Linked DNA regions of Trichocoleus sp. FACHB-46. The protein of the gene in region 1 interacts with the protein of each later gene in a pairwise test. Links are inferred from orthologs where the notes say so. Each region holds a gene or a part of one and is shown on either strand. Other genes may lie near its edges.

What was found. Proteins that work in one complex are often made in the same cells at the same time.
Region 2: the proteins of eno (region 1) and rpe interact in binary tests that used the Escherichia coli proteins (3 or more experiments, as listed by UniProt). The link is inferred for Trichocoleus sp. FACHB-46 from one-to-one orthologs.

What each region holds. Positions count from the first base shown.
Region 1 is NZ_JACJOD010000031.1:134,318-141,615, reverse strand. The notes cover bases 2,405-5,269. They hold eno (phosphopyruvate hydratase), read right to left. Parts: upstream 4,550-5,269; coding sequence 3,260-4,549; downstream 2,405-3,259. Other genes in these bases: gloA (lactoylglutathione lyase), read left to right, coding at 4,791-5,228; H6F72_RS18700 (EAL domain-containing protein), read right to left, coding at 2,405-2,765. Also shown: more of H6F72_RS18700, read right to left, coding at 1-2,404; H6F72_RS18685 (iron uptake porin), read left to right, coding at 5,371-7,092; ATP-dependent chaperone ClpB, read left to right, coding at 7,170-7,298. UniProt on the Escherichia coli protein: Catalyzes the reversible conversion of 2-phosphoglycerate (2-PG) into phosphoenolpyruvate (PEP). It is essential for the degradation of carbohydrates via glycolysis.
Region 2 is NZ_JACJOD010000007.1:113,595-120,856, forward strand. The notes cover bases 2,648-5,476. They hold rpe (ribulose-phosphate 3-epimerase), read right to left. Parts: upstream 4,499-5,476; coding sequence 3,797-4,498; downstream 2,648-3,796. Other genes in these bases: H6F72_RS04355 (hypothetical protein), read left to right, coding at 2,648-2,841; H6F72_RS04360 (hypothetical protein), read left to right, coding at 2,966-3,484; H6F72_RS04370 (S8 family serine peptidase), read left to right, coding at 4,629-5,476. Also shown: excinuclease ABC subunit UvrB, read right to left, coding at 1-1,271; H6F72_RS04350 (CsbD family protein), read left to right, coding at 1,932-2,114; more of H6F72_RS04355, read left to right, coding at 2,404-2,647; more of H6F72_RS04370, read left to right, coding at 5,477-6,245; H6F72_RS04375 (hypothetical protein), read left to right, coding at 6,224-6,961; H6F72_RS04380 (serpin family protein), read left to right, coding at 7,130-7,262. UniProt on the Escherichia coli protein: Catalyzes the reversible epimerization of D-ribulose 5-phosphate to D-xylulose 5-phosphate.

The sequences.
Region 1 (7,298 bases):
GCAGCATCGGCGTTTCTTAAGAGTGTAGGAACGTCTTCGCCATCTTGCGGATACAGGGCGATGCCGATGCTGCTAGTGATGTATAGCTCATGTCCCTCTAGGGTAAAAGCAGGTCTAAGCGCTTCTAACACCCGTCGGGCAATTCTGCTGGCGTCTTCAGGACAGCTCAAATCTGGCAGTAGCAGCGTAAACTCATCGCCGCCCCAACGAGCCACAATATCTTCCTCGCGTAGACAACTGGCAATGCGCTGCGCCGACAACTGCAAAAGCTGATCTCCTACCGCATGCCCTAGAGTGTCGTTGATTGCCTTGAAGCGATCTAAATCCAGAAACATCACGGCTACGTTTTTGTCACTGCACCGCGCTTGGGTGAGTGATGGCAATAACCAGTTGTTGAAGCAAATGCGATTGGGTAGCCCAGTCAGTAAGTCGTGAAAGGCTTGATAACGAATTGTGGCTGCTGCTTGCTCTCGTTTCAAAGCTCCGCCAATACTGGCAGCCATTGCAATCAAAATGGATTCTTCACTCTTCGACCAGCAGCGTTCTGTCGTACAGTCGTCAAAGCCGATGTAACCCCAAAAGTGCTGATCAATCAGAATTGGTACCATTAAAATCGCCAGAATTTGATCCCGCTCTAGGAGGTTCTGCTCCACCAGAGGAAAATCACAAGTAATCCCGCTAATCGATTGGCCTGTAGATAAAGCTTCGTACCAGCGGCTAAGACCAGATTCTCGGTAAGGTTGATTTTGCCAATAGGATTGGTGAATTGTTGGAGCGATCGCCTCGTGAGTCCATTCAAATCGCATACTCATCGCCACCTCAGTAGTAATGGGATGCGGATGATTTTCATAGATATAAACGCGATCAACTCCTGCTGCCGTGCCTAGAGTTGCTAGTGCTGCTGCGATCGCGGCGTCGCAGTTAGGATTGGTCAATAGGTGCTGAGTCGCTTCTGCCACGCCTTGCAGTAGACTTTCTCGCTTGTGTAGTTCTGCCTCTGCTTGTTTACGAGCACTGATATCTTCAACAGTCCCTTCGTAGCCAATGAGTTGGCCTTGGTCATCCCGAATAGTTCGAGCATTTTCGGAAATCCAAATAATCGTGCCGTCCTTGCGGTAGATCTGAGACTCAAATCCCCACACAGCTTCTTGGGTTTGAATCCGCTGCATGAATTCAGCTCGACTGCTGGGATCGACATAAAGTTGATGCTGGATATCCGTTAAGGTGACCATCAACTCTTCTGAGGAATCGTAGCCGTAAATCTTTGCCAACATCGGGTTGGCAGTTAAATATTGCCCATTCGTCGTGGTCTGAAAAATACCTTCAACTGCGTTTTCAAAAATACTGCGATACTTTGCTTCGGCTTGCCGTAGGGCTTCCTCAGCTTGCTTGCGCTCGGTAATATCTTTGACTGCTCCTAAAATTCGTACGACTCGTTGTTGCTCAGCATCCCATTCCGGTCGAGCATAATCACGTAGCCAACAAATCGCGCCCGTTTTATTCACAATGCGATATTCCAGAATACTAGGCTGATTAGCTGAGATCTGCTGGGCAAAAGGGTAGGTCAAGGCTAAATCTTCTGGGTGAATCAAGCTGACCCAACCGCCCAAGGCATTTATCTCATCCAGCGTGTAGTCAGTGATGCGATAAAAGGCTTCAGTGGCCCATTCAGTCACCAATTCGCCGTCCGGTTCAATCCGGACTGAGTAAACATAGTCAGAGGCCATGCCCGAAATAGCCCGATGTCGTGCTTCACTCTCCCGCAGACACTGCTCGGCTTGTTTGCGCTCTGTAATGTCTTCCATCAGACCCAAGAGTCCAATAACCTGACCCTCTGCGTTATGAATGGGCAATTTATTCACATGCATCCAGACTTGGCGGCCATCTTGATGCTGCTTAGATTCAACAATGTCTAGCTCTGGGACTCCAGTTGCGATAATGCGTCGGTCTTGCTCCAAATAATACTCAATCTCTGGCGGCGTCCAAGGTAGCTGATCGTCAGTCTTGCCAATTGCCGCGGTGGGTTGGGTCAGACCTGCCAACTCTGCCCAACTCTTGTTACAGCCTAGATAAACAGATTGAGTATCTTTCCAAAAAATGTACTGAGGAATGTTGTCTAGAACGAGCCGCAAAAACTCTTGTTGCTCTTTCAAGGCTCTTTCGGCTCGCTTAAGTTGCAAGATTGCACCTAACTGAGCAGTTACAGCAGTCACCAATTCCACTAGGCGCTGGTCTTCGGAGCAAGCTTCAAACATAAAGAAGATCAAGACCGCAACCACTTCCCCTCTCGCCAGAATAGGCATTGCCAGCCCTGCTTTGAGCTTTGCCTCCAGAGCAATTTCAGTCCTCAAAAAGCTCGTTGAGGCTTCCTGAGATACATCTTGAATCCATTCTGGTTTCTGCTTAGCCCAAACCCGCCCAGGCAACCCTACTCCTGGCTGGAAATGTATCGCTTGACTCAGTGCTCTAAATTTATCTAGTGAAGTAGATTCGTTATACCAAGCCGAACTACATTCCAATCTGGTTTGTGTGGGATCGGGGAGCCAAGCTTCTCCATACCTCCACCCCGTGGCTTCGCATACCTGTTGAAGTGCCACCTGCAAAGCCGTTGCTAAGTCTGGAGATTCACTAATGGCTAACGAAAGGGTTTGTAGAAGTTTAGCTTCTGCCTCAACCTGCGGGAGTTGAAAATTTGACTTGGTCAGGCTCTGACTTGCATCCACAGAATTTTGTTGCTCAACCATGTCTTTAGAAGTGCTGTTCACTGCCAGAGTTGGAATGCCCGAACCAAGAAAACTAGGACAAGTGTAATTTTTTTTACCTACCCTACTCCTATTCAAACGGGAAAATTTAGACTTGTCAGCAACAAACTACACAAAACATCGGCTGCAAACCGTCTCAATTGCAGCTTTCAGTTGAACAAGAAGTAGTATCGTTATATTTTTTTAGGAATTTCTAATAAAGCTAGAATTCTGTTAAGTCAGGCTTTGATGACATAAGGAATTTGGCAAGATGAACCGCGATCGCCCCCATCCCAGCTTGTCTCAATCTCAGCAAAAAGGCACCCACCTACTGAAAGGAAGATGCCTCTTCATTGTAAACACTAACTCAAAAAGCCCTTCTGGAGGGGGTCTGGGGGACGCAGCCGTCCCTCAGCGGGGGTTTGGGGGCAGTTGCCCCCAAGGGTTCGGTTCTCAGGAGTTAATCCGATAACCCCTCAAAACCCCTCAAAGCCAATAACTTGATCGAGCCTACTTCTTTACCGAGGCCCCAAGCCAATCGCCCCCGCATAAATCGCCTGCTTACCCAGCTCATCCTCAATCCGGAGTAGACGGTTGTACTTCGCTACCCGCTCACTACGGCAGAGCGATCCCGTCTTAATTTGACCCGCACGAACCGCTACAGCCAAATCCGCGATCGTCGTATCTTCCGTTTCACCAGAACGGTGACTGATGACGGAGCGATAACTGTTCCGAGTAGCCAGATCGATCGCTTGCAACGTTTCTGTTAAGGAGCCAATCTGATTCAGCTTAATCAAAATTGAATTGCCTGCCTTCTGGTCGATCCCCTGCTGTAGACGAGTGGGATTGGTAACAAACAAATCATCCCCGACGAGCTGCACGCGATCGCCCAACTTCTGAGTTAGCAACTGCCAATGCTGCCAATCATCTTCGTGCAAGCCGTCTTCAATCGAGATGATCGGGTACTGACCTGCCAACTTAGCCAGATAATCAACCATCTCGGCTGGCGTATGAGCAGCGCCATCATACACGTACTGACCGTCTTTGTAGAGTTCGCTCGCAGCCACATCCAGCGCCAATGCTACTTGCTCTCCAGGCTTGTAACCCGCTTTCTCGATCGCGGCTATCAACAAATCTAAAGCCGCCTGATTAGACGCTAAGTTGGGGGCAAAACCACCTTCATCCCCTACTCCAGTTAACAATCCCTGAGCCTTTAAGACGTTGCTGAGCGAGGAAAACACTTCTGCGCCCCAGCGCAAAGCTTCACGAAATGAGGAAGCCCCAATCGGGACAATCATGAATTCCTGAATATCCACATTATTGTCTGCGTGCGCCCCCCCATTAATCACGTTCATCAGAGGCACAGGCAGCAAGTTCGCGAGTGGCCCACCCAAGTAACGGTAGAGCGGTAGACCTAAAGCTTCGGCACCCGCTTTAGCTGTAGCGAGAGAGACCCCTAAGATGGCATTTGCGCCCAGATTAGCTTTATTTTGCGAGCCATCCAGGTCAATCATGGCGCGATCGATCGCTTCTTGATTTAGCGCATTGCAACCGATTAAGCGAGGGGCAATTTCTTCCACCACGTTTTGCACTGCTTTCTGTACGCCCTTGCCGCCGTAACGGCTTGAGTCTCCATCGCGTAATTCATGCGCCTCGAAGCTCCCTGTTGAGGCACCACTGGGAACCTGTGCAACTCCAACAGCACCATTCTCCAGATACACTTCCGCTTCAATAGTTGGGCGTCCGCGTGAATCTAGAATTTCGCGAGCCCGAATGGAGTAAATGGCGGTCTCTGGCGTATCAATCATTCCCTCTGTACCCTCTGAATAAGCAGAATTGCAACTGGCTTCAACCGGGCGGTATGTTCACGATTCACCCGCTGGCGCTCAGCCTAAAATGGCAAACAGCCCGATTGTTAGAATACGTCCAAACGGACACCCAAGAGTGATCTTAGAGAGGTCTGGATTTTAGACTGGTAGTTTTACTTACGGATCTGCTAAAGATTCCGCTGAGTGCTTGAATAAAAAATGTGAAGCAGGGAAAAGAATTATGCGACTACTCCACACGATGCTACGGGTTGGCGACTTGGAAGAATCACTCAGATTCTATTGCGACATCTTAGGCATGAAGTTGCTGCGTCGTAAAGACTATCCTGGTGGTCAATTTACGCTAGCCTTCGTGGGCTACGGTGACGAAATTGACCATACAGTGATTGAGCTGACTCACAACTGGGGAGTAGAGCAATACAATCTCGGTGATGCTTATGGCCATATTGCCATTGGTGTGGATGATATTTATGCCACCTGCAACACCATCAAGGAGCGTGGCGGTAAGGTGGTGCGCGAGCCAGGTCCAATGAAACATGGCTCCACCGTGATTGCTTTTGTCGAAGATCCTAGTGGCTACAAAGTTGAATTAATTCAATTAGCGGCGCAGAACGCAGCGCCGGCACAGCAAACCACAGAACCTGCGACTACAGCTCACTAGATACCTGGCGGGATGCGGTCTTCCCTTGCCTAAATAACGAGTCAACAACCTGTAAAGGTCAGCTAAAGGTCAACGTTAAGTTCCGGTTTTTAGTTGCTGTTCTGGAACTTCCTGAATAGCAACCCTTTGAAGGAGTGGCAGAGTGAGGAGAATCAATTGGGTCGCTGGAGGTCTTGGCAGCCTTAGTCTTCTAGCACAATTTTCGCTGAAGGCTGAGGCTGAATTACCTCATAGCTCAAATTCATCTTTAGATTTAGCCGTTGATACACTTTCGCCACCTCTGCGGCTCCCATCTAGAGTTGACATTTTTAACTCTGCTGCTCTAGCGAAAGCTGAAATTGAAAATGGCTCAACGCTACTAGAATTTGCACCTGATCCAGCGATCGCCCCCGCTAAATTCACTCAGTCAATTGCTCAGTTGCCCTCAAGTTTCTCTAATCCAACCGCACCTGTGGCCGATAGCTTAGCGACAGATGACTCTGCGATGGCTCAGATCAATTCTGTGTCAGAGCTGTCAGATGTGCAGCCGACTGACTGGGCCTATCAAGCCCTGAAATCTTTGGTTGAGCGCTATGGCGTAGTCACAGGTTATTCAGATGGCACCTTCCGAGGACAGCGAGCGCTCACTCGCTACGAGTTTGCTGCCATTCTCAACGCTGTTTTTGTCAAGGTTAATGACTTAATTACCACCAATCAAGCTAGCGACCTAGATCCGGAGGATATTGAGACCTTACGGCAGCTTCAGAGTACCTTCAGCCCAGCTTTGAATGACTTGCGCGATCGCTTAGCTGATTTAGATGGGCGCACGAGCGAGTTGGAAGCCAATCAGTTCTCGACCACTACCAAACTGCAAGGCCAAGCCATTTTTGCGCCCACAATAGGAACCCAAGCCCCACTGGAGTTGGTTTCGCGGGTGCGGCTAGATTTATTAACCACTCTGCAACCCAATGCCCTGCTGTTGACGCAACTAGAAATGGGCAACGGTAGAACTGATGCGATCGGTGAAGTGCACAATCGCGATCAAAATTTGCTGGGAACCACAGGTCTATTAGCTGATGGTGGGGGAGTAGAGTACGCCGAAGTGACTGAGACGCCTCGGATACGTAAGCTTTACTACACGTTTCGACCTCAACCGAATTTGGCTGTCAGTATTGGCCCCAAAATCGTGCCTAGCGATTTTATTGACCGCAATCCCTTCGCCAACAACTCAGGCGTTGATTTTAGCTCTGGCTTTTTCGTCAATAATCCTTTGATTGTGCAAAACCAGATTGACCGCTTTGGGGGTGCTGGTATTGCCTTAGATTGGCAACTCTCTGATTCATGGGCACTGCGATCGCTCTATGCCGCAGCGGATGGCAATAACCCCCAACAAGGCGGTTTATTTAGCGATCGCAGTCAAGGCAGTGTCGAGCTGGAATATTCGATTAATTCCGCTAGCAGTGTCCAGTTGCAATATACAAGTGCTACCCTCAACGACACGCAGATTGAAGCGGCTGGGATCAACGCCCAATGGGCCATTGACCGAACAGTTGCCGTGTTTGGTCGTTATGGCTTTGGGTCGTACCAGGGGTTTAATTCGGTTTTAGCCCAAAACTTAGATCTTCATCCTCAAACCTGGGCCTTGGGAGTCGTGTTTCGCAATCTTGTGATTCCAGGTTCATTGGCTGGAGCTGCTGTGGGTCAGCCTTTCATCACTAGCAACTTGGGAGATGCTACGCAAACCAATTTTGAATTGTTCTACAATCTCTCCATCAATGAGCATTTTAGTGTGACACCCACTTTCATGCTCGTGACTAATCCTAATAACAACGCTACGAATCCTGACATTTGGCAGAGTACGCTCCGGACTGTCTTCACCTTTTAGCAGGTGAGATGGCGCAGGGCAGGTTGTTATACTAAACGTCTGGGGACAAGCCTTTTTACAGGAATTCTTTTTAGAACATGCAGCCCACCGACTCTAGCAAATTCACTGACAAAGCCTGGGAAGCGATCGTTAAGTCTCAGGAAGTGGCCCGTCGCTTCAAACACCAACAGCTAGAGGTGGAGCATTTAGTCGTTGCTCTCTTGCAG
Region 2 (7,262 bases), on another replicon or contig:
CGGACGAAAATTTCCGGGTCAAGCACTGCGGTAGGCCGAATCACCTGCTCCACCACTCGACCGTCCGAAATTTCCATCTCCCAGTCTCCGGGAGTAGCAGAAACAAAAATGCACTGTTTTGCCTTGCCCCAAAACTCCTCAGACTTCAGGGGGCGGTTGTCGGCGGCACTGGGTAAACGAAATCCGTGCTCAATTAGCACTTGTTTGCGGGCTTGGTCACCATTGTACATACCCCGAATCTGCGGCACAGTGACGTGAGATTCATCAACGACCAAGAGCCAATCTTGGGGGAAATAGTCGATTAAGCATTCGGGGGGATCTCCCGCTTGCCGCCCAGCGAGATGGCGCGAGTAGTTTTCCACACCGTTGCAGTAACCGACTTCTCGCAGCAACTCCAAGTCGTAGCGGGTGCGCTGCTCTAGGCGTTGGGCTTCTAGGAGCTTGTTGTTTTGCTCTAAAATTTCCAGGCGATCGCGCAGCTCTTGTTCGATGGCGTTGCAGGCTCCCTCTAAGCGGTCTTCGGGAGTAACGAAGTGACGGGCAGGGTAAATATTCACCCCCTCCATGCTTTGCAGCGTTACGCCAGTTACGGGATCGATGTAGCGAATCGCGTCGATCTCATCACCAAAAAACTCTACTCGAATGATGCGGTCTTCATAAGCTGGGCCAATTTCTAGCACATCCCCTTTGACTCGGAAGCGACCGCGCCCCATCTCTAAGTCGTTGCGAGAATACTGCACAGAAGCTAAATCGCGCAGAATTTGGCGTTGGTCGGCTTCCATCCCCACGCGCAGTGGCACAGCCGCATTCAGATATTCGGAGGGAATGCCTAAGCCATAGATGCAGCTAATAGAAGCGACCACAATCACATCGCGCCGTTCGAACAGCGATCGCGTGGCTGAGTGCCGCAGCATATCAATCTCTTCGTTGATCGAAGCTGTCTTTTCAATGTAAGTATCGGTCACCGGAATATAAGCTTCCGGTTGATAGTAGTCGTAATAACTAATGAAATACTCGACGGCGTTGTTAGGAAAAAACTCTCGCAACTCGTTGCAAAGTTGGGCGGCTAGGGTTTTGTTATGAGCCAAGACTAAAGTGGGCTTCCCCACGTTTTCAATCACCGAAGCGATCGTAAATGTTTTGCCAGTACCCGTTGCCCCTAGCAAAGTCTGGAAGCGTTCACCTGACTGCACACTCTGAGTCAGTTGCTGGATCGCCTTAGGTTGATCGCCAGTGGGTTGAAAAGGGGCTTGAATCTGGAATTGCGCCATAATCTCGACTCAATAAAAGCACAAAGTTGCTAGAGTTTCGGCTCTTGCGCCTAGTGACTTGAGAGCAATCTGGGGTCGCTCGGAGTCAACTAGCCACTCCTCTAGTGTAGCGATCTTAAGTAGTACATTTGGTCGCCTAGAACACGGTGAAATTCGCGATCGCCCGTTGAAATCACAATGAAACCAGCTAAAGCAACCCAGGATATCTCAACACTTCAATCTGAACTGCGAATTACAACCATTAGTAACCCTCAATATAACTGTAGCGGATAGAACTGTGAGCTGAGGACTGATTAGAATCTAGGTCTTTACATTGAACAGTCAAATATCTAACTAGTAAATCAATTAGTGATTGGGCACAATCCTAAGAAACTCTTGAGACAGCCAAAGATAGGGCAACATTTTTTACCTTTCTCAGCTCACATTTACTGAATTAACAATTAAATTCAAGAGATTAATAAATAAGAAATTTCTTAATTCACAAACCGTAGTTCTTAAAGGCTAAATCAAAAGGCGCAATCCAGAGTAAGGCTAATGCAACTTCTGACAGATGGCTCAGATCGTAGTTGTCGCTACATTAGGAATTGTCAAGTGGAATAGATCTTCGCTTTTCAACTTGATATTTGAATTTAGAGTTTTGAAAATTACGGAGTACATAAAATGAGTGCAGAAGATAGAGCTAAAGCAGCTGGCAAAAATATTGAAGGCAAAGCTCAAGAAGCTTGGGGAAATATAACGGGCGATCCTAAAGACCAAGCAGAAGGACAAGCCAAGCAAGTTGAGTCTCAAGCTCAGCACGCTAAAGAAGACATCAAAGATAACATCAAGAAAGCAATTGACTAGTCATAGCTAGTTCTAATGTGAGCGCTGGGTAGCTTGCGAGCTACCCAGATTACCTGGGTACTTATATTTCTTGAGTTTTCTGCATTTGAGTTAGTTACGAGTAATTACAAAACCGCTATTAGCTCCGAAGGTCTCACCTGTTTTCAAAAAATACTGTTTTTAACTAACTCAAATCTAGTTGCCATCTGTAGTAGACTCACCATTTGCTAAACAACTTCCAAACCCTACTTTTAAAAGTGGGAAGTTATAGCAATTCAAATGATTAATTAATTTTGCGAGGATACCTTTCGTGAATTTACTTCAACATAGTCGTAAGTTTTTCACGGCTTTAGCTTTGGTTTTGGTACTTACCATTACAACCGCTTGTGGTGGGCCATCCTCAGCCACTCAAGCGGTGAACCAGCCGACTCAAATTGAGAATCGTTCAGGTTATAGCCAACTGGAACGAGGTAACACAGCTGCAGGTGGCAACTTTGCTAACTGGGTTGTGCAGACAGCTCATGGTTTAGTGCAGGATGCTTATGTTCGGGATAACAACAAGCTGGGAGTAGTAATTTCCAAGCAAGTTAAGCCTAACGAAGTGCGGCCCTTAGCCAAGTCTTTGGTACAAGGCTTCCGGCAGAGTGCGCCTAACCGTGATCTGACGGTCTTGATGTATGCCCCTGACAAACAGTTGATTTTGACTGCTCGCTACGATTCTGGCTCTAAGCAAGTTGAGTATCAGTAAGGTGTAGACCAACAAGGCGTAGACCAGCGATCGCTATTCTACCGAGCAGCTTTCAATTTCAAATAGCTTTTTTTATAACTTCAGATGTTGCCAAAACTCTGATGATTAGTAGGAGATTAATACTGTGACTAGCAGCGAAGATTACAAGCGTCAAATTATGAATGATTTGGCTCATGGCAGCACCGAGCAACTCGACGATAACTCGTCTCTAGAGAACTATCAAAGTTTTGACGATTTTGCTCAGCGTTCTTCTAAAGATGAGCGCCGTCATTTGTTTGGTCGTTCCTTCCATCCAGAGAAGATCCCTTCTGCTCAAATGGAGCCTGAGCTACAGAAAGCGATCGCCCAAATCAAGCCTAATGAGCGGGATGATGTAGCTCGTGAGTTTTTCAAGCACTTCAAAGAACGTGGGTTGAGCGATCGCGATTTGGAGCGGCAGCTGAGTCTCTCTACTCATCACCCCAGCCGCATGAATGCAGATGATGTGACCAAGCTAGCAAGCTTTGCTTATCACAATCATCCTGATCTGTTCCGCGATGTTTTAGCTGAGCAACCAGGCATTGTTAAATTCTTTAGCAATCCTATGGTAGGTGCTGCGTTTGGGTTGGTGGCTGCTAGATGGCTCTCTAACCGCAACAAGTAATCCTGACCTTTAGTGAATCAGCACTATTCGAGTCAAGGTTGATTGAAAATCTTCACTTTAATGGTGCTCATGATTTAGACAGTTCAAACTGTAAAAACTTTTCAACCCAAAGGTACCTTTAATTAGCTGCCTTTGGGTTTTCAATTATTTAATGGAGCCAGCTCAGTCCAAAGGCCAAAATCCTCTAGAGCTTTGCCATTTTTAACGTCTACCGTTTTTTATCAAAGACCAATAAAAAAGCAAGCTACCAGGAACTAGTAACTTGCCATTGCATTATCCAAGGAAAAGTTTTAAGTAACTGCGAGATTATGATTAGACTGTAGCTAGCTCAGGACGCTTGCTGTTGCGGATACCTTCGATCGCAGTTGCATAATCGGGTGCATTGAAGACTGCAGAACCAGCCACGACCGCGTTAGCACCTGCTTCTAAAACTTGCCAAGTATTGTTAGCCTTGAGGCCACCATCCACTTCAATCCAAGGATCGAGACCTCGCTCATCACAGATTTGACGCAGTTTGCGAATCTTAGGCAGGACCGCAGGAATAAAGCTTTGACCACCAAAGCCAGGGTTGACACTCATGATCAAAATGAGGTCACAAACTTCTAGAACGTAGTCAATCAATTCTAGTGGGGTAGAGGGATTGAGGACTACGCCAGCTTTCTTACCGAGTTCTCTAATTTGACAGAGGGTGCGATGCAGGTGGGGAGAAGCATTGTGCTCGCAATGTACAGAGATAATATCGGCTCCAGCCTTAGCAAAACCTTCTACGTACTTCTCTGGTTCCACAATCATCAGGTGGACATCTAAAGGCTTCTGAGTTACGGGGCGAATCGCTTCTACAATCAGCGGACCAATTGTGATGTTAGGAACAAAGCGGCCATCCATCACATCTACGTGAATCCAGTCTGCTCCTGCTGCATCTACTGCACGAATTTCGTCTCCCAAACGGCTAAAGTCGGCTGATAGGATGGATGGAGCGATAACTATCTGTTTCTCGGATTGCGGCTGCGTCATGGCGAACGATTTCTCCCGTGTCCTCTGTCGTATCCAGTTTAACAAAATGTTTAAAAAATATTTAATTAGAAGGTTGTCATTTGATCCTCAAATCCCCCTTGGCTTGTAAAGATTTCGTGGAGGAGAGGCTGTGACTCAGCCGTGGATGTTGAACAGCTTAGCAGGGTTATGGGGAGGACTCAGTGTTACTGTTCTGCCTGCCTCCTTCCAGGTTGCTGGAAGCTCGCTGGGTGAAGCGGGCATTGATGCCTATCGGTTGCAAGCTCCCCCCTACAACCTTACGGGCAACAAAGTTGCGATTGGTCAGGTAGAAATCGGTCGTCCGGGTAAGTTTGGTGTCGATAAGGCCGTTAATCAAAGCTGGGCGATCGCGCTGTTGCGGGTCTTCTTTCGAGATGGCCCTGCTAAAGGCAACACCCACGTTGATGGTCACGCTCAAAATGTGGCCAGCATCATGGTTAGCGCTGATCCAACCATGCGGGGCGTAGCACCTAAAGCGCGGCTTTATGCGTCTGCGGTTGGCTTATTGCAGCGTAACGGCCAACCAGAAGAATGTTTATCAGCCCAGCATGTGGCGCAGCAAAATGGGGGAGACATCCGGGCCATTAACTTCAGCTTTGGGGAATCGCTACAACAAGACCCGCGCCCCAGAGCCCGTCTTGATGGCAATGCCCTACTCACCCAATGTCTAGATTGGTCCACTCGCGCCCATGACGTTTTGTATGTTGTCGCTGGTAATCAGGGGAGAGGAGGCATTTCCATTCCCACGGACAACTTTAATGGCGTAAATGTCGCTTTTACTCGCCGTTTAACCAGTAATGGGCCTTTTGCGCAGGTAGATGCAGCTAACTTAGGTGATGAGGTTATTTCCCCATCCCAGCGATCGCTTGGTCTGGAGAGCAACGTGGGTCCGCGTCGCGCTATTAGCTTGGTGGCTCCTGGCAGTAACATCGTGGCGCTGAACCCAGATGGCAAAACCACCAGAGTTACTGGTACCAGTTTTGCGGCACCCCACGTCACAGCTAGCGTGGCTTTGTTACAAGAATTTGGCGATGCTGCGATGCGCCGAAAAAGCAATCAGTGGGGGTTGGATGCTCGCCGCCACGAAGTGATGAAAGCAGTTTTGCTCAACTCAGCAGATAAAGTCCGAGACCGAGGCGACGGTTGGACTTTAGGCATGAGCCGCACCATTTTGGATCGCAATCAGCAAGACTGGTTCGCTTCAGATGCCTACCGCGATCGCACGATTCCCCTCAACCTGCATATGGGCACGGGACAACTCAACACGTTTCGCGCCTACCAACAATTTCAACCAGGCCAATGGAACCCAACAACGCCAGTTCCTCCGATTGGTTGGGATTACAGAACTGTAGCGACGCAAGCGAAGAGTTCGTTTCAGGACTATGTGCTGGAGCAGCCTCTACAACAAGGCAGCTTTGTCTCTGTCACCTTGGCTTGGGCTCGGCGAGTGGAGTTACAAGACCAAAATCGCAATGGTGAGTATGATATCAACGAGAGCTTTAGCGATCGCGGCCTGAATAATCTAGATCTGTATTTGATGCGAGCTGAGGATAATGACCCAGCGGATAGCATCTGGGCCTCGGTTAGTGAAGTTGATAGCGTTGAGCATATTTTTTACGCGATTCCTACGACGGGGCGGTATAAAATCCGGGTTCTGTATCGCCAGCAGATGAATCAAGCAACTCAACCCTATGGGCTGGCTTGGTGGACTGTTCCGGCTCGTTAAACCAGATTGTGCCTGTGGTTTGGATACTTGTTTGGGCCATTGTTTGGGCAGTTGGGGGCGGATTATTAGGCGCGGTAGGGGGTGCCATCTGGGGGCCTGTGAATGCCGCGATCGCGGCTACGATCCTGACTTCAATTGGCAGTGTGACTAGTGCAGCGCTGTTCTGGGGAGTTTGCTGGCTGCTGCCTGAGGCTATCGTGCCGCTACAAGCGAATCTGCCTCATTTTGAGTCGATTGGCGCGGTGATCGTGGTGATCATGGGTGGGGCTTTAAGCAATTCCTTATTTAGTGCTCGGCCCCAAATCCCAAATGTGATTTTTTGGAGCGTTTATGGCACTTGCTTAGGGGGCATCGTCGGTAGCCTCGGAAGTCTGATTAGCCTCCTAGTTACCAGTATTACCCCAGAAGTCCTAATGGCTGCGATCGCCGCAGGTTCAGGTTATGCGGGCTATGGAGCGAGTCTTGGGGTGATAGGTGGTTTGCTCAATACGCTCTTGGCGTCTCAGCTGAGCTTTTTCTTTCAGCCAACTTTGGGTTCCATGTCGGGGGCTTTGTGGTCAGGAGCGCTAGGAGCAGTCCTAGGTACTATTGTTGGAGCCATGATTGGGGCGGCGATCGGCTTTATTTTTGTTCCTGGGGTGGCAACGGCGATCGCGCTCTGTACTGTGATGCTGGTGAGCAGCGGTCTGTGGATATTGAGCTGGAGCTACAAATAAAGCCACATAGAATCAGCATGCCTAGCAGCTTCTGGATTACACAGTTGCCAAACTCAGTGACCAACCGTAATGAGATGTTGCGGAAAAGGTAACTACCCGGTGCTTTTATCCCGACCAGACTAATCTAGGGGAGGAAAGTTTTTCATCCCTGAGCCGCAGAGCAGCCTCATGAATTTACGGTCATTGCAACGAGTTGGCACGATTACCGCTGGCACCCTGTTACTGCTTAGCTTGGTCGGTAGCTGGCAACTGGTGACGCTTAGCGCTGCCCAGGCACGGCCTAATGCTTCTGTGCGGCCTC